DNA from 3 places in the Pullulanibacillus sp. KACC 23026 genome. Region 3 is predicted to be linked to each of the others. Evidence: riboswitches for the same ligand, from Rfam matches in the RefSeq annotation. Region 3 holds a riboswitch; each other region holds the start of a gene.
What was found. Region 3 has a riboswitch for cyclic di-GMP ahead of PU629_RS02940 (anti-repressor SinI family protein). Riboswitches for the same ligand answer to the same signal wherever they lie in the genome.
Positions count from the first base shown of each region.

Region 1: it holds a riboswitch for cyclic di-GMP, as region 3 does, so the genes downstream of both, PU629_RS20635 (DUF7125 family protein) here and PU629_RS02940 (anti-repressor SinI family protein) in region 3, are expected to answer to the same signal.
Region 2: it holds a riboswitch for cyclic di-GMP, as region 3 does, so the genes downstream of both, PU629_RS20655 (EAL domain-containing protein) here and PU629_RS02940 (anti-repressor SinI family protein) in region 3, are expected to answer to the same signal.

Region 1 is NZ_CP119107.1:4,443,566-4,450,630, reverse strand. It holds gene PU629_RS20645 (MutS-related protein) at 1-759, opposite strand, end outside; gene PU629_RS20640 (methyl-accepting chemotaxis protein) at 1,299-2,120, shown strand; cyclic di-GMP riboswitch class I at 2,712-2,792, shown strand; gene PU629_RS20635 (DUF7125 family protein) at 2,948-4,369, shown strand; gene PU629_RS20630 (hypothetical protein) at 4,383-4,634, shown strand; gene PU629_RS20625 (LuxR C-terminal-related transcriptional regulator) at 4,619-6,700, shown strand.
Region 2 is NZ_CP119107.1:4,451,014-4,458,605, forward strand. It holds gene PU629_RS20645 (MutS-related protein) at 1-550, shown strand, start outside; gene PU629_RS20650 (PilZ domain-containing protein) at 733-1,272, opposite strand; gene PU629_RS20655 (EAL domain-containing protein) at 1,276-1,992, opposite strand; cyclic di-GMP riboswitch class I at 2,070-2,154, opposite strand; gene PU629_RS22675 (helix-turn-helix transcriptional regulator) at 2,250-2,405, opposite strand; gene PU629_RS20660 (hypothetical protein) at 2,387-2,638, opposite strand; gene PU629_RS20665 (carbonic anhydrase) at 3,327-3,827, opposite strand; gene PU629_RS20670 (DUF2309 domain-containing protein) at 3,920-6,550, opposite strand; gene PU629_RS20675 (NADH dehydrogenase subunit 5) at 6,525-7,592, opposite strand, start outside.
Region 3 is NZ_CP119107.1:660,440-668,031, reverse strand. It holds gene PU629_RS02965 (SDR family NAD(P)-dependent oxidoreductase) at 3-743, opposite strand; gene PU629_RS02960 (VOC family protein) at 1,060-1,464, opposite strand; gene PU629_RS02955 (helix-turn-helix transcriptional regulator) at 1,718-2,665, opposite strand; gene PU629_RS02950 (CBO0543 family protein) at 3,045-3,599, shown strand; gene PU629_RS02945 (YjcZ family sporulation protein) at 3,782-3,910, shown strand; cyclic di-GMP riboswitch class I at 4,106-4,189, shown strand; gene PU629_RS02940 (anti-repressor SinI family protein) at 4,219-4,341, shown strand; gene PU629_RS02935 (methyltransferase family protein) at 5,053-5,607, opposite strand; gene PU629_RS02930 (MarR family winged helix-turn-helix transcriptional regulator) at 5,625-6,065, opposite strand; gene PU629_RS02925 (YjcZ family sporulation protein) at 6,835-6,930, shown strand; gene PU629_RS02920 (LSm family protein) at 7,003-7,266, shown strand.

The DNA.
Region 1 (7,065 bases), 1.0 Mb from region 3:
GGATATTTTCTTTAGTTTCTTCAAACACAACTTTATTTTATCCCTTCTCCCACCAAATTCTTTATGTTGTATTTTTACTAGATGTTTTCCGCAATTAATAATGGACGTAATATAAGATAATGAATAAAAATTAGGCTGATACTCCCTTTTTTTAAAAAAATAGATACCACTGTTTATCATAACCAAACAAAAAAATGTAATAATGGCTGCTTTTAAGTTAACAAAAACTAGTACTAGAGGCGTGATGGACAAAAGACTTAAAAGGATATAAAGATAAGTATGTTTCATAAATTTATCCGTAATTTGGTAAAGGAAAGAAGAAGTATCGGTAAACGACTTCTTCCCTAATGCCATTAACTTTAATTCAATTTCTTCTCGCAATGCTCTTGTTTCAAAGAGCGCTCTGATAAAGGGCTCCTTTTCATTAAAGTAGTTTTCATTTAAATTAATAGACCTAAGATTACAGTATAATTTCTCCGCCCCTATACTAGTGTGTGTTAAATTAATTTTTTGAAATACAGTATCCATAGATAAATCATTCCAAGTGAGATCATCTATAGAAACTTGATTCTTTGTAGGTTCATAGCTATTCCAATACATTCTTACAGATTTAATAGGTTCCTCGTTTCGTTTATAATCCTTATCATTCCATTGGTTCACTAATTTTTTATTCTCTTGCAGTCGGTGTTTTTTGCTATTAAAAAACACCAAGAGAGTTATTACAACACTAGCTGATAAGATAATAAAAATAGTGCTCAATTTAAAACATCCTTTGCTTTTTTAATAATTATTCATAATATTTACTTATTTATTCTAACATAAAATTCCATTACCCATAAAAGTTGAAAGTAACCCCAAATGGTTTGGAACTGTTCGGGGTTATTTTATTATGTTGTTAACTTAATTTTATTTGCTATTGAATAACAAATACGAGTTTAATAGTTAGATGGAGGTTTCATTGGAGGGGCAGGCATGGTGCCTTGAATAGCGGGAGCGCCTCGCCTTATTTACGCCAAACGGAGAGCGGCCAAATTGTCTATTGAAGCGTATTTCTAAATATTTTCCAAGAATACTCGTATATCGAGTTAATCGGATAATGAGTTAAAAGTGGGTGGATATGGAAATGGATGGCGTTAAACTTGATAAAAAGGGTAGAGTAGCAACCATTACCATGAATTGACAGGTTATAAAAGAAAAAAGGTGCTTAAATAGGGAAGATTTAAATTTTTTCTTAAAACTTCCGATAAAGTATAGGAAGCTGAAAAAAGTGAAATCGATTTTAAGGAGAACCTTATATAATGAATAAACTTGAAACTATAATTATGGTATCTGATGTCTTCCACAAATTAATTCCATATGCCCAACTTGTTGTCACAGACAAGGAAGGGTATATACATGCGATTTCAGGTGATGATTTCTATCTAGATGTCTTTGGAGAAGGCAAGCCATTATTAGAGGGAAGTATTGGGAAGGAAGTTGTGACGACGGGTCAGGTTATATCTCGAATAGGGAATAAACAATTGACCGGTGGAATTCCTTATCAAGGTACGGGTGTTCCGATTATTAGCGATGGAAGTATAGTGGGTTCTATGTGTGTATTTATATCCACTGAGAACAAAGAGATCCTGCAAAATGCAGCCGATGAATTGCTGACAATGATGCAAACGTTGAACACGTCCTTAGAAGGGATTAGCCATACTGCAGCAGAATTACAAACCACTTCACAACAACTCGTTAATAATAGTAAAAGGGTGGAGGATTCTACAGTTGAAATTAGTCAAGTGGCTAATGTTATTGCAAAAGTGTCTTCTCAAACAAATTTGATCGGTCTCAATGCAGCTATTGAGGCATCGCGTGCTGGAGAACAAGGGAAAGGTTTTTCTGTCGTAGCCAATGAAATTAGAAGACTTTCTCAAAACACTAAGACATCATCGACAACCATTCTTAACTCGACGGATCATGTCATCGATTCTCTCAATCAAATTCAACGCGAAGTAGGAGATCTTGTAGCCGAGTTGAGTGTACAAACAAAAACGATTAACGCAACATCAGAGACTCTAAGTCAAATCGTCACCATAAGCGAGAAGTTAGCGGAACTCGCAAGGATCATGGTTAATTAGTCACTTATAGAAAGCGACTGGGACAAAAATAGTTGACGAATAGAAAAAAACTGAACTTATTCACACGTTTTAACGTGATGGGTTCGGTTTTTCATTTATAAGTTAAATCTTTGATGAAACGCTAGTCAAAATACATCGCTTTCCGCGTGCACGGCCCAAGCCTCCTCAACAAGGAAAACCCTTGCTTGCGGGGTCTTCTGACACATGCTGTTCCCGCGAGGAGTCTCTGTATTTTGACTGCGTTTCCTATTTGTTTCTGTCCTTATAAACATTTAGTGTTCGGAATTTAAGTCAGTTAGTTTAGCTTTGTCCCAGCCTCTATTGAATTTTTATGGACCAATCTCCATCAGCTTGAACTTCAAAGGCATAAGTACCCGTATCTTGTACTTGACTGGCTGTTTGACCATTATAGTTCCAATTTCATTGAAGGCTAGACTTGGCTTTATTATAAGGGCTATCTGGTTCATGATATCGGATAAATTATTTTTGTGATAATATAAATTATATAATTGAGACGTTTTTTTGTTTGAGATCCAAAGTCATTTACGAATGGAATGAAGTTCATGATCATTCGGATAAACTATAAAATCGAATCCGAAAAGGCAAACCCATTGAAAGATGGAGACGCAAAGCCACGGACCTAAAGCGTTGCTATGGTAGCCGGTTACCGAAGTGGTTAGAGTTCAAGGGCTCGTCCAACTTCGTGGAGGGAGCTCTTTTAGTTGCTCGTATTTTAGGTAGGTTGCCTTTAAGTATTTGATGTGATTATGAAGGTATCATTTTAAGATCCTTTTTTTAACAATATATAAATATAGAGGGCGGCATTTATGCAGAATATTACTGAATCAGGAGTAGCTGGAATTGACAAAATATTATATGGAGGACTGCCAAAAGGATCGGCAATTATTGTTGAAGGGGCACCAGGAACGGGAAAGACAACATTAGGTGTACAATTCCTTGTACATGGAGCTTTGAAATCTGGTGAAACGGGTATATACATTACCTTTGAAGAATTCCCTCACCAGATCTATCAAGATATGGAAGCGTTTGGTTGGGATCTAAAAAAACTAGAAAAGCAGAATCTTTTACGTTTTATAAGTATAAAACCTGAAGTTCTTTTAGAGCAAATGAAACAACCTAATGGTCTATTTGAGCAATTAATACAAGAAATAAATTGCCAGAGAGTTGTAGTAGATAGTATTAGTCTCCTTCAATATATCTATAAAGATCAGAAGGAAAATAGAGAGGCACTCTATAATCTGAGGAATATTCTACGTAAATTCTCGCTAACTTCAATGTTACTAAGTGAACGGGCAAATTCAAATAGTGAAGATACATTTGAACATTATGTAGCAGATGGGGTAATCCGTCTTTCTATAGAAGAACAAATGCAGAAATTTCGTAAACGGACACTTGAAGTTATAAAAATGAGAGGTCGCAAAATTATTGAAGGTGAACATATTTATCGACTAACAGATAAAGGGATTCATCTAGTTCCAGCACTCTCAGTTGTTGAAGATGTATTAATTAAAGCACATGATAAAGTGTCAACTGGAATTGGAAAATTAGATCAACTACTCTCCGGCGGAATCACAAGAGGATCAACGCTATTAATTGACACAAATAGTAAAGCAAACTACAAATATCTAATTGGTTCTATTATAACGAAAAGAATACTAGAGGGGGATCGAATCATTGCACAACCCTCTAGTCTGACCACTATCGAGGATCTTCAAAAAGTCTATAAATTATATGGTGTTGATTTAGAAGAAGCCTGCAAACAAGATAAGATGTATTTTATAGAACAGTATAATCGGGAAGTCCCAGATGTCTTCAAAGACAATGTCTTGAATGTAAAAGATGTATCGAACGAAGATTACTTAGGCTTTTTAAATGGTGAGTTGACTAAAATGGTAACTCGAAACTTTAACACATTAGATGATTGGTTTGTTTTTTATGATTTAAGCGCAATTTTTTCTTTAAGAGGACCGGATTTTGTTAAACGAATTTTTGCTGAAGAATCTACCAGAGCAAGAACTACCGGAAACACAATACTTGCTCTTTGCAATTTTTCTGAAATAGGTAAAGAAACCTCCTCGTTTTTAGAGAGGACATCAAATGGAGTTATTCGTACTTGGGTTGATGGTAATTATCAATATCTCCAATTAACCAAATCAACAAGTGGGTTTGTTTCTGAACCCCTTCTTGTGGAAACGATTTCGGAGAAACCACTTATCCAATTGGTTTAAGGAGCGAGATTATATGACAGATATATCGTTATTATTACAAGTGGAATGCACCTATTTTTTTGAAGAAAATCCTTTTGCAATGGAAACATTAGAAAGTCTAGCAAGTCGATTAGGACGATCGACTGAACATCTGAAGCCAATAATAAATAGTTTAGTTGCCTTATCGATATTAACTGAAATTGAATCTGGAAATGATTCTATATATAGATATAATCAACCGAATATTTTAAGTGAAAAGCTGGATGACAAATGGAAAACGCACTAGACAGTATTCAACAAGTGCAAGATGTGTTTGCTTCTAATTGCAAGCTAGCCATAATATTACTAGACCTTAAAGGAAATCCAGTCACTTCTTTTTCAGGAGAAAACAGCTTGGCAAAAATGGTCCAAAGTAACCATTCCTTATATTATGAATGGATAAAAAGTGCAGTGGGGTCTAGCGTTTTAGACACGTTTCCTGGCCTAAAGATTGTACTTTCTCCAGTAAGTATAAGGGGTGAGATTAAGTATTATTTATGGGCGGGTGTTATCATAGAAACGGAATCCCGCTCGGACCTTTATAAATATATAAGACAAAAAGTCACGCAACCATCAATTTGGGAAAACGCAATTGAGGAAGTTCCGGAGACAACGAGCGAAGAAAAGAAGCGAATTGTAAGTAGAATTTTAGAATTATCTGAGGTCATAAGTAAGCTCTTAGAGAATGATCAAAAGAAAACAGAAGACATTCAACTGATTAGAAGTGTACAAAATGTGCTTGAACTTGCTGCACAGGAAAAAAAAGATACGGTCTCTGAAATATTAAATGAGTTTTTGAACTTAGATTCTGATCTTGATTTTGTAGGCCTTGCTAAAAAAAATAACGATAACGAATGTGTGATCTCTTTAGTGACGGGACACATAGATTATCAATCATTAGTAGGAACAAATTTTTTAGTTGGGGAAGGTTTTTTAGGTCAAGTGTTGGTTAGCGGAATAGCCGGTTATTGGGAGCAGATTGATATTGATCCTAGAGGGAAACTGTTTAAAGTTAACGATATCAAACCTCAATCACTTGTTTGTTACCCAATCACTGTTGATAATAGTATCACAGGTGTATTATTTGGTGTCTCTTTTAAAAAAGGTAAACTTGGACAATCTATTCTAAGTATCGGTCAAGTCATAACGGATATAATCAGTTCATATCTGTTCAATAGGATAACAAGAGAAAAATTTAGGTACCAGCTTCAGAAATTGAATGCCTTAATAGAAATAAGTCAACTGTTATCCCGCATTCAAGATGTTAAGAAAATTGCTCTAATGCTTGTTGATATGAGCATGAATATTATGCAAGTCAGCTTTTCTTCACTTACTCTGTTCGATCTCGATTCTAATTCGGGAGAGGTTAGAATTGTCTCGAGGGGATTAACAAAGGACCAAAGTGAAAAGTATGGAAAGCAGGTATTAAGGAGATACAACCAATTAAAAGATGAAGGGGGAAATTTATCAAAGGCTTCTCCTGTTATTCGCGTCTCAGATTGGGGAGAAACCATTATAGAATGTCCTGTATATAGCCAAAAGCTTTATGGTGTATTAAGTGTTTCTCAGAATCTTAATAATGAGGATCACTTAACATTCTTGTCTTCTCTAGCAACCATCGGTGCACTGGCTATTAATAGGACAAATCATACAAAAGTGGAGATTCAACATTCAATAGCACTTTTACATGAAAGTGTAGGGTATTGGGATCCTCAGAGTTATGAGTTCACAACAAAATTAAAAAAACTCGCTCATTTGTTTTTGGATTACTTGGAAATGTCTTTGAAGGAAAGAGAAGATATTGAATATGCTTGTTTATTATCTTCGTATACGCCTGAATTTGTAGCAAATGTACTACCTGATCATTCATCGGTATATAAAATTTTGCAAGACTTTGTTGAAATAACGAATTATCCCAAATATAATCGATATGGTCAAAGATTCGACCTTGGAGGGCAACTGCTTGCACTATTATCTAACCATCTGAAAGATCATGAGTTGGATTCCATAGATAATCCTATTGATCCGTTATTGAGTGAAAAGTTTAGAAAATTCATCCTTAGAGAGCGTGCGTTAGATCAAACTATTTCCACTAAAGATCTTGAGTTCCAAATTGATAAATTATCAAATCGAGAAAATGAAGTCCTTATGCTAGTAGTGAAAGGGTTGAATAATAAACAACTGGCTTCCCAGTTATTTATTAGTGAACATACCGTTAAAAATCATATTACAAATATTTTCCAGAAGGTTAATGTAAAAGATAGGGCGGGTCTAATTGCTTATTTTTATAAACAAAAAATGGAGGATCTTTGACTTATACTAAAAAAGCCTCTTTCTGCTTAATAAAGTGGAGAGAGGCTTTTTGTTTTGGATTTAATAGGAAGATAATCCTATATATCAGTAGGACTAAAGATAGGATTAACAAGGGATATTTATTTTGGATATAGATTGAGACAATAGACGTATAAATAGGCAGAAAGAAAGGGAAATTTATCAGCATGGTTAAGACATAGTTAAAATGTATAAATTTCTTTCAGGATCATCCATTTGGATGTATCTCGTTTAAAGATTTGTGTCTTAGACTTGATGTGGGTATTGAAGACTTTGTAGACTGTATCCATAATTGGGTCCAGCGATCTATCCTAAAAAAAGAAGTCGCAGATGGATTATTAAAGTAT
Region 2 (7,592 bases), 1.0 Mb from region 3:
TTTAGCACAGACCATTAATACTGTATTAGCAAAAGGGTTCCTTATTAAACCGTCCCACATTCTTACTTCTATGGCAATAAGTGATGATGTCTTAGGAGGTGACAGTTACTTTATTGCTGAAATTAAATCACTAAAACGGATCATTGATACCATTAAACAAGGTATGTCTTGCATGACATTTATTGATGAAATTTTAAAAGGGACCAATACAGTAGAACGAATATCTGCATCCGCTTCAATTTTAAATTGGATTAATTACCAGAAGAATAATTTGTGTATTACAGCTTCACACGATATAGAGTTAACACAAATTACAAAGGATTACTATGAACACTATCACTTCAGTGAAACAATTGAAAATAACTCGATATCATTCGATTATAAATTAAAGAAAGGCCCTTCGTATACAAGAAATGGAATCAAATTATTAGAGCAACTACACTATCCAAAAGAAATTATTAATCTGGCCTCTAAGTTAGCTAATTCCTTTGAGGCAGATGGGAACTGGATGACCTTTAATCATGTGAATTACCCGTTTTATCATAATTGATCAAACAACATTAACCTTCGAAAAAACATTCCCAAATGCAATTCTTAATTAAACAATGGAAGTAGCCGGCTAATAATTTCGTATCCTTTTGCCTGCCTTACTAGCTTTAGAGTGACAACCCTTTATAGAAAAACAAAAGACCTTTAAACATCATGTGTTTAGAGGCCTTTTAATCTGTCTAGTTAATTTATGCTTTTTTTTGAACGCGCCAAATGATTCACTAATTGGTTTAACTTAGCTTCTTCATTTAAACCCATATTTGTAAATTGTATTCCATATAACAAGTTATTACTTCCTTTATGGCCCTCTTTTCTAACAACAATTCCTGAATAGATATAAGTTTCCTCTTTTAGTGTAAAGCTAATATCAACTAAAACTGGATCAGTGACAGGAAAATCAACTTCGCATAAAAATCCTAAGCCACCGACACTTAGATCTAAAATCTGTCCACTAATTGACTTATTATTTAATTTCCTTAAAGTCTGATGACCAAAATCAATAATTTTAAGCTTGCAGGTTAGATCCTTCACTGAAACCCGGTGATATTTCCTTCTGTTTTTCTGGATATTGATTGGATTTTTTGATGTCTTAGCTTTTTTCATTTTATTCTTTAAACGGGCTATTTCAGCTTTCTTAGTTTGATTGTTTTTTACAGATTTCAGGAAAAGGAAAACAATTATTAACAACATGAAGGTTTCGATCCACACTATATCATTCATCATCACTCATACCGTCTTTTCCAAAACATCAGGCTTACCCAAAGCATACCCCTGACCATATTTGATGCCAAAACTCTTGGCAAAGGCCAAATCAACAGGGGTTTCTATCCCTTCTAATATGAGATACGTCTTATACGCATCACAATAATTTTGAAGGAATCTAACAAAATCTTGTTTCTTCTTTGACATGTAAAGATCATGTGCAAAATACTTATCTAATTTTATAAAATCTGGGTTTAATTCGATTATTCTTTGGGTATCTTCAATTCCTTTGCCGATATCATCAAGCGCAATTAAAATCCCTGACTTTCTCAATAAATTTATTATCTTTTGGAATTGTTTTAAGTCCTTTATTTTCTCTGTTTCGGTTAACTCTAGTACTATTTGGTGCCTTGACACATTAAATTCATTCATTATATTAATAATGAAAGAGGGGAAATCCCCATTTGATATGGTCGACGGATAGACATTTACAAATAACTTACCTTCTCTTTTTGAGTATCCTGCCATATGGTAGGTACTGATAGCTTTATGGATGGACCGCGAATCCAATTCATAAAGCTTTTCTTTTTGTTTGGCAAGACAAAATGGTATTTCTGGATTTGAGAATTCATTGGATCTTAGCAAGACTTCTCTACCAATTAAGTACCAATTTTCAATATCATAAATAGGTTGAAAGTGATGATAAAACTGTTCTTCCCTTATAAAATGATCGATTAACATTAAATTCTCCTCACCTCTCCATAAAAAAAGAGGACTCCCCGAATTAATCAGAGAATCATCTACAATGCGCTCCTTTCTTCGGTAACCCGGCTGCCATTGTTGTTTCCATTAGGCCCGTGGCTTTGCGTCCTTTCCTTTCGAAAAAGTTTGCCTTTTCGGTATAGGTTTTTTATTTATAGAAAAAACCTATTTATGAAATTTATTGGATAACTAAGTTTTTTCAATAAACAAACGTTTTGGTATTTATGACAACCTTTTTATATATTGGTAAAATTTGTTATGAGTTCCCACCTATTAACTACACCCAATTTTTTATAAATACTATTCAGATGTATTTTAACTGTATTAGGTGATATCTTCGTTACTTCAGCGATCTCTTTATTAGATAAGCCAGTTAAAACATAACTATAGATTTCAAATTCCCTAGCTGAAAGTTTTTTTTTACACTATTTTTTATACTATCTTTATTATTATTCTCACGGGTTGCGGCTAAACTTGAGAATTCATTTATTAAATAACTTAACAGCCTTCTTTTTTCTTCAGTAAGGAAAACGTTTTCCTTATCTTGTTCTAACGTGTATTTCATACATGATAAGATCAACTCCTTCTCCTTATCCGAGAGCGTTATTCCTAAAATAGTATCCAATAAACCATTCCCCCATATTAGACCAAAACATCTGTTACCTGAAATATTTACCATTATTTATTATCTTTTTTAATAATAATGGTTAATACTTTATAAAGGAAGTAGTCATGGTTTACTACTTTACAGTACCAAGCTACTATTTTTCGACAATTTTCAATCTATTGAGGCAGATAAAATTTGTATCGGTCTTGATAAAGCTTAACTAATCTATACACTGTTGAGTCAACTCAAGAGAAAGCTCATTTATTTACATCCCGTTAGCATTTGGTTAGTAGACTGCTCAAAAAACCTATATATCAAGGAGGCTCCCCCATAGAGTGATCATCTGTAATAATTTGCATGTTATGTCCTAAAAACACGGTGCAGCAAGGATTTTCAAATTTCCAACTCGTAGCGTCTTGACGTACAGTTTCTTTTTTAACTTCAATGCATTTGTAAAATGTTTACATCTTGATCTTGTTATAGGGGAAATCATTACCTCTGAACATGAGAAAAGGCCCCCTCAGTTAAATTCTGAAAGGGCTTTTCAAAACCAATGTTAGATTTAGCATTAGAGATAGAACCATGTCTACTCACTCAACGTGTCCAACGTGTATGTAGCAACACACGACACTCCACGGAGGATATTGGCAGTTTCTAAAGTGCTCCTGTTTTTTATTGAATCTGTATCTCTTTATTACATTCGCAATTAGTTGATCGTTGAAAACTCTCTATTTTTATTCACTATTAAACCATTAATCTTAACATACGATGGTACTAATGGATGCTGGCGAATCATCTCAATACTCTTTTGGACAATCTCAGCAACATCCTGCTCTCCTTTTTCGATCCATTCTTTTAAAGTTCCATCCATAAATTCAGGCATGCAATGTTCAAAAAGATAATCCATCGTTCTTAGTTTTTCCTTCATTTGTTCACTTTCTGAATCAAGAAGACTTTTTAGATCGGGTGAAACGTTCCTCTTGCCTTCTGTACCAACTACAACTACTTCTTGAACATCTTCCTGATAAATAGCCATTATAATCGATCTCATAATATCTCCATAAGGATTGGAGATAACAGAGCCGTAGCTTTGTAAAATCAGCATGTTTTCAAGTTCAATATTCATCTCTTGTTGGAGGAATGGCTCTATTCTAGGTTCTATGTCTGTCAAAAATAAAACTTTTTTGTTGTTTTTATTTATATCCATAACGTACAACCCCTCTTATAAAATAATTTATGATGCTTTAATTTATACAAATAAAAATAGAAAACTAAATTGATAGACCTTTAATTTAACCACTACCAGTTTTCCCAACATCCTTCTGAATCAATACTTGCAAGTCTAATCCATCCATTTTTAACTTTTTGATGGAAAGCAACATCTTTCTTTAATAAACGCTCCACATATTCTCTAGGCGCTTGAATGACAATAAGTAATCGAAGAGGAGCATGATAGACCTTATAATCGGATTCCATAACAGATTGCCAAGGCAAGCCAGTTAACAAATCACTAGCAGTCCCCTGCATAACACCAAGACCTGCCGTCACGGTTTGCGTCCTTTTATTCCCGCTCCCATAATAATGGGGGGCAACAGTTGAGGCGTAATACTGCAGATTAATCCACTGTGCTACTGTTCCTGGTCCAGCGATAATATTAGAAAGAAGATTTCCGTTTTGATCCTGTTCCCAATCATAATTATGAAGAAACACTCGCCCTTCCAAATGGCAATCCTTAGTTAGTTGCCGCTTGCCAATTATAAAAGCAGCATTACGAGCCAATCCCCATTCGGGACGAATCTCACTCCAATCTTCTGCAAAACGATGAGCTTCCTCTGTCGGGTCTTTGAGATGAGATTTGATATTAGGTAATTGAGCTAGACGTTCTTCATTAGCATCATGGCTCACTTTAGGTAATACGGCCTTGATGCGTTCAAACGCGTCTTGAGCTTGATTTGAAAGTTTTGGAACATAAATCCACTTTAATTCGTCCACCGTCGTTTGGTGCTCAGCTGCAACAAAAACCGTTTCCTCTGGGATTTTTATCCCTTCCACTGAAAGTTTCTCTCTTACCTCCTGCAAGTTGCACAAAGTCGCTAAAACCCGTGCGTTGAATCCACCTGCCGCTCCACCGCAGGCCCCACATTCAAGAGACGCTGCATACGGGTTATTTAGGCTTTGGCTTCCATGCCCACAGATTACAACTAACGGTGCAAAATTCTTCGTAAGACCCATCATTTTGAGTGTTTGGCTTGCATAGCTTACTCTTTCTTCTTCAGTAAAGCCAATCGGAATCTCAGACTCTATGTCATGGTTGTTTTCAAGTTGAAGCTCGGTATCCGGTTTTTGTAACCACGTCTCTCGAAGTCGACGTATGAATCGACTGGCTACCCGTGGAATAAAACTCCGTGACACCATACTGAGACCAAGCCATGGACCACTGATCTCTGGTAAAAGTAAGCTTGCCAGGACATTTTGTTTCATTTTTTTAAATGTATAACCAGTCGAATCCACCACTTGTTTACGTTGTTGATAGGACTTCCGTTGAGTTTCATTTGAAGTCTCTATTATTTTATGTTGGGGGTTGTGCATAACTGGTAAAGAGGCATGGCAATGCTTGCTTCCCAATTCACTCGTTAAGATCGGTAAGCCAAAGAAACCCGCCACCCCAATCGTTTCAAAGGGTCCTTCCTTTTCCAGATGACGGCGAAAAGGTTCTGAACGCGTATCAATACAAAATGCCAATTGAGCTACTACCGCTTTCGCACTCTCTGCCTCCATTTGCCTTTTAGAGATTAGCTTCTCAGCTAATTGATTTTCAAAAGTTTGTTCCCAGGCTTCTAACCAAATCTTGTACCGAATCCTATTATTGAAGTGGTAGGCGAATTTTAAATAATCGATTTGTTGATGGTCTGACATTGTTGACCATTTTTTAATGGTAAGGCCTCCCCATTCGATCCAAGAGGCTAAAAGAGGAACAAGCTCTATTTTTTTCCCAACATTTTTTCTCGGTATGGGCAAGTAAGGCTTCATAAGAACCCATTCAATCGTAAGTCGAACAGCTAAATAATCGATTAGAAGCGATTGTTCATATGTGGATTGTTGGGAGCGCCAAAGCATCATTCCTGCCCAACCAGGTAAAGCAAGCAAATGGCCTTCAAGGTAGGTTTGCTTCTCTGATTCAAGAATATTAAGTGCTTTTAGCGCTGTATCTATTGCTGAATGGGCATCCTTAGGCCAATGTTTTAACCGCTCGCGCTGATATTTGGTTAATGCTGGATCGTACTGAATGAGTCGACGCCACGCACCATAGAAACCTTGATCACGACTTGGCATTTTCCAGGCTGCTTGTGCGTCATCAAGATACAACTTACACCACTTAATAACTAACTGATCAAGAATTTTTGCCAAAGTCTCGCCTTTTTTATGTTCTATATGCTCACTCATTGGTTGCATGGTATCGTTTTCTAAACCAGCTATACTCAAACGACCTATGGACTCTGCCATTTCTTTTAACTCTGGTGATGCCAATAGACTAGAAGGCAAAGAGTCTAATTTTAGAGAAGCTCTACAAAAACGCTCCGCCATATCCCTTGGTACATTAAATGAGTAAGAGTTAAGCCACTCTTCTAGGCCCTTTTCTAGAAAAATTCGATCAATCTCATCACGCTCTTTGGCTGATAGGATCAATGAAGGGCTAGGATATAGATCGACATCTTCAACCTTTTTTAACCAATCGGCAACCTGATCAAAGGTTAGTTCTTCTAGACCCTCCCAAGGATGACGGGCAGCAAATGTAGAAATTGGCGATAGGGGTACAATCACTCGACTCGCTAATTGAACACATTCGTCTAGACCGATCACTTTATAATCTGTTTTTCGTTCATCTTTTTTCCTTGTATCTTCTTTAGGTAATGTTGACGTTCCGCTCATGAGTGATAACCTCCCTTAGAAGATAATGTTTAAGGTAATTGGGGTGAACCTCCATCGCTTTTGATTGTCCTTCACCTAATTTGACTAACCAAAGGTAGAGGATAGCAAAGGCAATAGAAGAAGGAAAACGCCTCGCGAGTACGCTGATCAAACTGCCAAGTATTAAAAGACAACCGACAAAGATCACGACAGAAAGGGGAAGTTGGACACTTTGGTCAACGACAGTAGAATGTAACCACTTATAGAATAAGTGGTGGATCATAAAGTAAACGAGGGCAGAGCCTCCTAAAAGTGCAACACCTGCTAATCTTTCAATTCTCCCCTTGCCAAAAGCAACTAGTTGTGTCCAAGAAAAGGATAATGACCAGCCTAAGATTAGCGCATTCACCAAACCATACCCATTGCCAGAAGCCATCACCCAATATGCAATCCCTGCCAACAAGCCTAAAACCCAACCGAACATGGTCGATAAATAAGACGGCTTTTTATTAACGCTGCCGAATCCTTCATATGGATGGACAGCCGAACCAGATTGCAAAAATAGAGTTGCTTTGAACAGCCCATGTAATACAAGGTGAATAATCGCTGCCAAATAAGCGCCTAACGCACATTGAACGAGCATAAATCCCATTTGGGCAATTGTTGAACCCACTAATTGACGCTTATAGTCAACCTGGACCATACTAATTCCCGTTCCGATTAAAACAGAAATAGTAGAAAGAATAAGTAAAACAATTTGGGCTACCCCTCCATCAAACAATGGTGAAAACCGTGTAAGAATGATTCCACCTGCATTCACTAAACCCGCATGCATGATGGCAGAAACCGGAGTAGGGGCAGCTACTGATTCAATTAACCATCTTTGAAAAGGCCATTGAGCGGCTGGGATCATGACGGCCAAGATCAAAAGTAAATTTAGGACCGTTTTCTCCATTGATCCGAGTTGAGCCAAATTCCTATTAGTTAGAACTTCCGATAACTTCCAAGTTCCCGTGACATGAGACAACCAAACTATAATTAGTAAGAGTGAAAGCCAACTGAC
Region 3 (7,592 bases):
TTCTAGTCTCTCAGCTGAATCTCATAATCTGTAACAACCTTACCATCGTACTGAATAATTTGGCCATTTTGATTTTTATCAGACAGGATAATGTCCGTACTCATTTGCCCGGCGGCTTCGGGAGACTTGACGAATCCGCCGTGGACACCCGCTTCCATGCCGTTCAAGTCGGTTGCAACAGCGCCAGGCATGATACCGAAAATTTGGCGATGGCTGCCCATTTTTTCGAACTCGTAAGCGTAGGTCAGTGTCATCACATTGAGTGCTGCTTTGCTCGTAATATAAGCGAGCGGGTGCCAAAAGTCGGTCGGCGAAATCGGGACGGTGATGTTGACGATTTTCGCGTTGACTGTAAGAGCTGTCAGCAGATTTTTCATGAGTTCATGGGTGCCGAGGAAATTCGTTTCCATCGTCGTGCGTAGATCCTCAGTTGTATAGTCAAAGGTATGCTTTGCGAGGTCGAGCGCCGCGCGCCCAGGCTTGATACTATCAGGAATTCCAGCATTATTGACCAAAATATCGAGCGAGCTAACCTTTTTAGCCGCTGCGTGTAAGCTGTCTAAATCATTCAAATCAATCTTGATGAACGTCGCTGATAGGCCTTCTGCGGCAAATTTTTCGACTGCTGCCTGCCCGCGGGCTTCATCACGCGCCCCAACGAGAATGTCATAGCCCCGCTTTCCAAGACTTCGAGCGATTTCGAAACCGATTCCTTTATTTGCGCCAGTGACAAGTGCTTTCATAGTTAATGAGCTCCTTTTCGTATTTTATTTAGATACAAACAGGTAATAACTATCGACAAGATCATCAGCATTCTCTATAACGCCTCAAATCCTCTGATACGATGTGTCAGGCTCATTATAGGACTTAAACCACAGTTGAAGTCAAGCTCCATATTTTGTGCTATAAACATTTTTAAACAACACCGATAATCGTGTTCAAAGCCTTCTTAATGTTTAATCTTACGAAGATAGATGTTACCTCCAGACAAATGATAACGACACATTCGTCAAAATTTCATACGGCGCCCCAAATGGAAGGCTCGCTCAAGCTTTTCTTTCAACTTCTTCCGTTGAACCGTTTGATGGCCTCCTCAGTCACTGGTTCGAAGAGGTTGACTAAGTTTCCGTCGGGATCACGGAACAACATGGCACGGTTCCCCCATGGCATCATGGTCGGTTCCTTTACCCACTCATCTACAAACGGTTTCAAGCGCTCGTATTCGGCATCGATATTATGGACACGGAACTCAATAATGACGGAGTGATTGTCGGCCGCCACTGCGGAACCAGTCCCAAACAGCGGCACCGTCTGCGAATGACCGATCGCAAGGGTACACGATGGCACAACGAGTTCGGCAAAGACAGGCGCAGGACGTTCTGCCGAAACACCCATAACTTTTTCATAGAAATTGACAAGACGATCCACGTCGTCGGTAATAATACGTACAGAAGCAAAATTCACAGATACCATCCTTTCTATAATAAACGATACACTATCTTATCCAATATTTTGGGTCGGAACCAGCGAAGCTTCCGTAGAGGCCCGATTTACTTGATTCCTCGACCATGCTTGATGCCTGGCTGTTGCTCAATTCATCCAATTGAAATTAATTGGTCCGTTTCCTCCAACCGATGCAAGACCTACTTTGCATTATCTCTCACCCCTTTATGTTTACTTACTCCGATTATAAAATGACGCTACTGACACCAGTATGTCAGTAGCGTTTTAAGATTTTTTGAGCTTCCTCACTAATCCGACTTCTGAATGATTCAGGCTCCAAAACAATCGCATCGGCTCCCCAACTAAGGACCCATTGCAGCACTTCGTCCAAGTGACGAACACGTAAGACCACAATAAGTCCATCTTGATGCTCTGCCATTTCCTCTATGTAATGATAGCTCGATTCCTTTACCTTATCAGCGACCTCATGGTTAAATCGAAGGCGGACATGTAAGTGTCTATCATCCAGCGGGGTATACTCGCTTAAGTTAAACTGTATCGGGAATTCAAATCGTTGCCTCAACTCGATCAATTCTGTCATTCGGGACAAGCGAAAATGACGAATTTCTTGGCGCAAATCACACCGGGCTACGAGCATCCATGATCCTTCAACTAACACCAATCCATAGGGAGCAACAGTACGAACACTATGTCGTTCCCCTTCAGAATCTGCAAGTCCTTTTGTATAATGAAAGCCGATTTTTCTCTCATCTAATATCGCTCGACGTATCTTTTCTAGATAGTCTTTTTCTTTTGACTGAGTAACCGGTTTATCAGAAATGAGCAAACGCATTGCTTTACGTACACGAGAGGTTTCATTGAGAACACTCTCTGGTAAAATGGCCTCAATTTTGCTCCGAGCATCTTGAGCTTTGATGCGATAATCATCATCAAATCGTTGTTCGATAAAGTCCGTTCCAATCAGCAAACTCACGACTTCTGGAACCGTGAAACTAATTGGAGGCAGGAAATAGCCTTCCATAAGAGAATAGCCTGTCCCAGGGGCCCCTATTATCGGAACACCCGCTTCACACAATGCCTCGATGTCACGGTAGATCGTTCGCACACTAGTTTCAAATTGGCTCGCCAAATCTACGGCCCGTACAACGTCTTTACGTTGTAACCTCAGCACGATCGCTAACAAACGGTCTGTTTTGTTCATTGATTCTCCCCTTAAATGTTCATTGTAAAATAAACATACCACATCTTAATTGAGAAGATGATTTTATGAATCTAGAGTTGTTTGACATTGACGTGTATTGGCATCTATGTGGGAATCGCTAATAATAATTGAAGGCTTCTATTGTCGTTTTTCCGTTAACGGTCCCGATTGTGAAAACCTCTTTACTTTAAGGGACGTTCTTTTATAAACGAAATGACTTGTTTCGTCATGTTGGGCAGATACGAAAAAACGATCACTTAGAATGCAATCGTCTCTTAGATCGGATCATTTATAACCAAATCCTCGGACTGTTTATGTGTTAATCAATTTTTTTAGGACAAACTTTAATTAGAGTTCATTTAGATTTGGAGTTCTTATAATGACGAATAGTCAAGAAATCATTCAAAAAATTGATAACGTGTCTGACAAGCTAAACCAAAATGTTTACCAAGTGAATGACATTTGGGTTCATGACGTTGTTTTTACCTGGAGATGGTGGATCGGGTTGCTCCTCACGATAATGCCTTGGATTTTATGGATTTTCTTTAGAAAAAAAGAAAGTACAGATCGATTTCTTTATATCGCATTTATTATTATTCTTCTCTGTGTCTTACTCGATGTTACGGGTGACCAATATGGAATATGGCGTTATAGATTTAATTTAGTTCCTATTGTACCAACCTATTTCCCATGGGATTTTACTTTAATGCCTGTTACGATCATTTCGCTCATGCAATTCCAACCAAAATTAAGCCCTATTATAAAAGCAATCGTATTTTCCTTAGGGACATCCTTTATTGGAGAACCACTATTTCAATGGATAGATGTTTACGAACCAATACATTGGAAATACGAGTATTCTGTACCTATCCAATTTTGCATCTACCTTTTATGCCATTGGATTTATCAAAAAAGATTCTACGTGGAAAAATAAGGGAGTGAATATTAGTCTCTATTGCTCTGCTTAATGAATAATGACAATATAGATCCTGATCCCCTAACAGGATAGCCCATGTCATCAAATAGCCCTTTCCATATATAACAAACATTTGCCCCTTACATTCAGCTTCTTAAGTTCATATGATGAAGTATCCAGAACAAAAGGAGTTGAAAAAAATGGGATACGGAGCTATGGGCGGCGGCCAATGCTGTTACGGTGGCGGCGGCGGTATGGGCGCAGGATTTGCGCTAATCGTTGTTCTATTCATTTTGTTGATTATCGTAGGGACTGCCTACGTTTATTAATTAGTTTTATTTAGGGTAGACCATTTATCCACCCTTCTCAAAATAGCGTCCTCCACCGGGGCGCTATTTTATTGTGTATTTTAGGTCTTTTAATCAGAAACATCACTTTTTTGTAGAAATCTGCCGAATTATAATTGTTTTTTTATTTTCGGAAAAGATAGTAATATTTAAGATATAAATTTAATGCATGTTTAATTCAGAAAATAGCAAACCTCTCTAAAGAGTGGGACGCAAAGCTACAGGTCTAAAGTTTTTAACTAAGATGGCTGTGCTACCTGAGGTATTTTTAATATTTTTGGAGGAAAGCCATGTCTGAAATCAAAGAAAGCAATTTAGATAAAGAGTGGGTTAAATTAATGCTCCTCGCGAAAGAAATCGGTTTATCTATAGCAGAAGTCAGAGACTATCTAAATAAAAAATCAAAATTATAAATGCGTAATAGGAGTCTACTGGGAATTAGAGTTACCCATAGCCGCCCTGTTACAAAATAGTTTAATTGAGTACTTACTTTATGTAACCAGCCTCTATTAGTTAGTTTTGTGCTAGATGTTGGTCAGATTACATCAAAGACACCGCTCTAGCTTTTTAATGGTTCTTAATTTTTGAATATGAGAGACTGTTCCCTGCTTTCTCCAAAAGGCCTTTCAAATTCACTTATACAGTTGACATTTTGGATATAAATAATCCATTTGGTCATTTTACTTTGAAAACAGTATTGTAACTTTTTTCTCTGTGTGAACAGTGCTAAAATCTTAAATACGGTTATTTCGATTAAAGAAAATCTTTAGTTAAAATAACCGTATTTTTTTATCTTATTAAACAAGTCTAGTAAAACTAGATTCATATTCCGCCACCAATTTTCGTTATAATTAAGCTTGTGATAAGGCAGCTTTTCAAGAATTTATCTCAGCAACCCCCCCTATATATTTTTGCTTTTTTCAAATCTGGGCAAGCATTAAAAAGACACCTTTCCTAATTTGGAAATGCGCCATGGTGATTATCATTTATCTCTTGCTGTAGCGTTGTACTGCGCAGTAAGGGATACAGTTTAAATAACATCATTCTTCAAAGCTCTCTTCTCTCTTCACTTGAACAAGCTAAAATGAATTTAGAAACATATTTTGTACTTTCTCTTTAATTCTCTAGTATAGAAACGGAATAATTCTCCAAGTCTTGGACATATATTGTTTGTATTGTTCACCAAATAGTGTCACAAGAGCTCTCTCTTCAATTTTTATACGATACGAATAAGCAAGAAAAAATAAAATGATATTTATAATAATGGCAACGTAGGAAGAAGAAGATAAAGCAAATCCTAAAAATGTCAAAAATGACCCTAAATAACCAGGATTACGAATATATTTGTATAAACCACTTTGAATTAACTTATGTTCGCCCTGCATTCCGACATTCCTACTGTAAAATCTACCCAATTGTTTCATTGAAGAATATCTAATCCATACTCCAATTAATCCAACGATAACACCAGAAAACAACAACGAATTATATTTATTTGCTGTAAAGGAATACATAAATTTTGGAATGGTTATCATCAATCCTAAAGCTACTCCAATATAAAAACTAGAGCCACGATTTTGTTTTTCTTCTTTAACAGGTTTTCTTCTATTAAATTCTAATAGGAAATATAGAACAATAGGCAAATATCCAACAAAGGCCATAATTTCTTCACCTTTCATTTATAAAAGCATTCAACCTAACTCATGTTTTTATCAATAAGGTCACGCAGTTTAGATATACCTTCAGTAATGATTAATTGCTCTTCTTTTTTCGCTGACTTTACTTTTGAAAGCAAAGGCCCATAATAATCTGGAATTAACTTTTTAATGTAGTCCTTAACTTGTTCTGAAATGTAAATACGTGTGTATCTCCTATCCGATTTGTCAGTTTTTCGTTCCACTAAGTTTTGTTTTTCTAAACGGTCTACTATCCCAGAAACTGTACTATGTGTTAGTCCTACCTTTTTGCTCAGTTCCTTCATAGTTAGACCATTACAATCCACTAGTGAATCAAGCACCATTAGCTGTGGGCCTGTAATCTTACTTTTAGCTATTTCTTTATCTATATCTTGCTGTAAAGTTTTATGGATTGCTTGTAGATTTTCCGCGAAATTGCTCCAATTAATTTCATTTTGCAAAATATATCACCTCTAAAAATAAGTCGTGATACGACGCGTCGCAACGCAACTTATTATAATGATTTAATCTATAATTGTCAAAACAAGGTTATTGTATTTTTTCACAAATTTTAAAAGAGCGCATATCCAATTTTGGAATGCACCAGATTGTTGAATTTCCTTTTGTAAAATGAACAGTATGGGTCTACTGCGAAATCGAGTTACTCCACAATCTGGCTCGTTTTTAGACAAGGGCTCGTACTAAAAATGTAGTTCAGATATACATCAACTTCAATAATTAGGTTGTCAAAACGATGTTTTCATTAACAATACAAGGTTTTAAATGGAAACAGCCTGTCATCCCTTGGACAACTTTGGTCATTCACTGATAAAAAGACTAGTTAATCAGCCCTTCGATACATAGAAAATCGAAGACAAACATCACCGTTTTTAATTCTTTGATCGAGTCTGTGCGTCTACAAGATGAGCTCTGTCGCAAGCTTCCTCGGGACAAGCTAGCACGAAGTAAAAAGTGATAGGATTTTCATGTGAGCATTCCTGCTTGGGGGGTGGATCAGGACTTGACCCTAAAAGAAAGCGAGTCAATTTCTACTTCAAAAGAAAAAGTGGAACGCAAGAACCGTCCCCGCATTCCAAAAAAGCGAAACGCAAGAACCGTCCCCGCGTTTCCCATTAGTCCAAATTAGGTCACGCTTAGGACAAACGCCTTTCCGCGATCTCCACAAGTACATAGTATGTATTAACTCTTTAAAAAAAGGGGGGATTGTTAATGGCATACGGTGGAGGCGGTATGGGTGCAGGATTTGCACTTATCGTTGTATTATTCATCCTTTTAATTATCGTTGGTACTGCTTACGTTTACTAACAGTTGATTTTAAGAAAAGGTCACTTAACCCTCAACCAAAGTGACCTTATTCTAAGATTGAGGAGGGAAAAGATGGGACCCGAATATTATCGTAACTTAATAGAAAGAGAACATATGAATAAGCCTGTAAATATTCGTCTCCACGACGGTTCAATGCATCAAGGTATCGTTCGTCGAGTTGATAACACTCACGTTCACCTTGAACCTATTGATGGTGCAGGTGGAGTTAACGGATTAGACGGACCTGGTGTATATGCTTGGGGGTTTGGTTTTGGTTTTCCAATTGCGCTTGCTTCTATAGCAGCTATCGGTGCGTTAAGTTGGCTGTGGTGGTAAAAAACGAGACGGATAAACAATAAGAATTTAAGGGGTCACTAATGCTGTTCAATTATTCCCGTGACCTTTACATATTCTGGTATCTGACTATATTTACTTATACTTCTTTAACATTGATCCGTGCGGTCTTTGCTCATGTAAGGATGGCCGTTATACGATATAGCCTATCATGATCAGAAATCAGCATCTAATATCTTTACCTTTTAAAAAAACAAATTTCTTTTGAAGTCCACTAGTATACCCTCCATCCATTTCAAACAATGTTACCCACTCCATAAACAATCATCTCCTAGGCTCTTATTAAACAATGCTACCTAGTTAGCTTA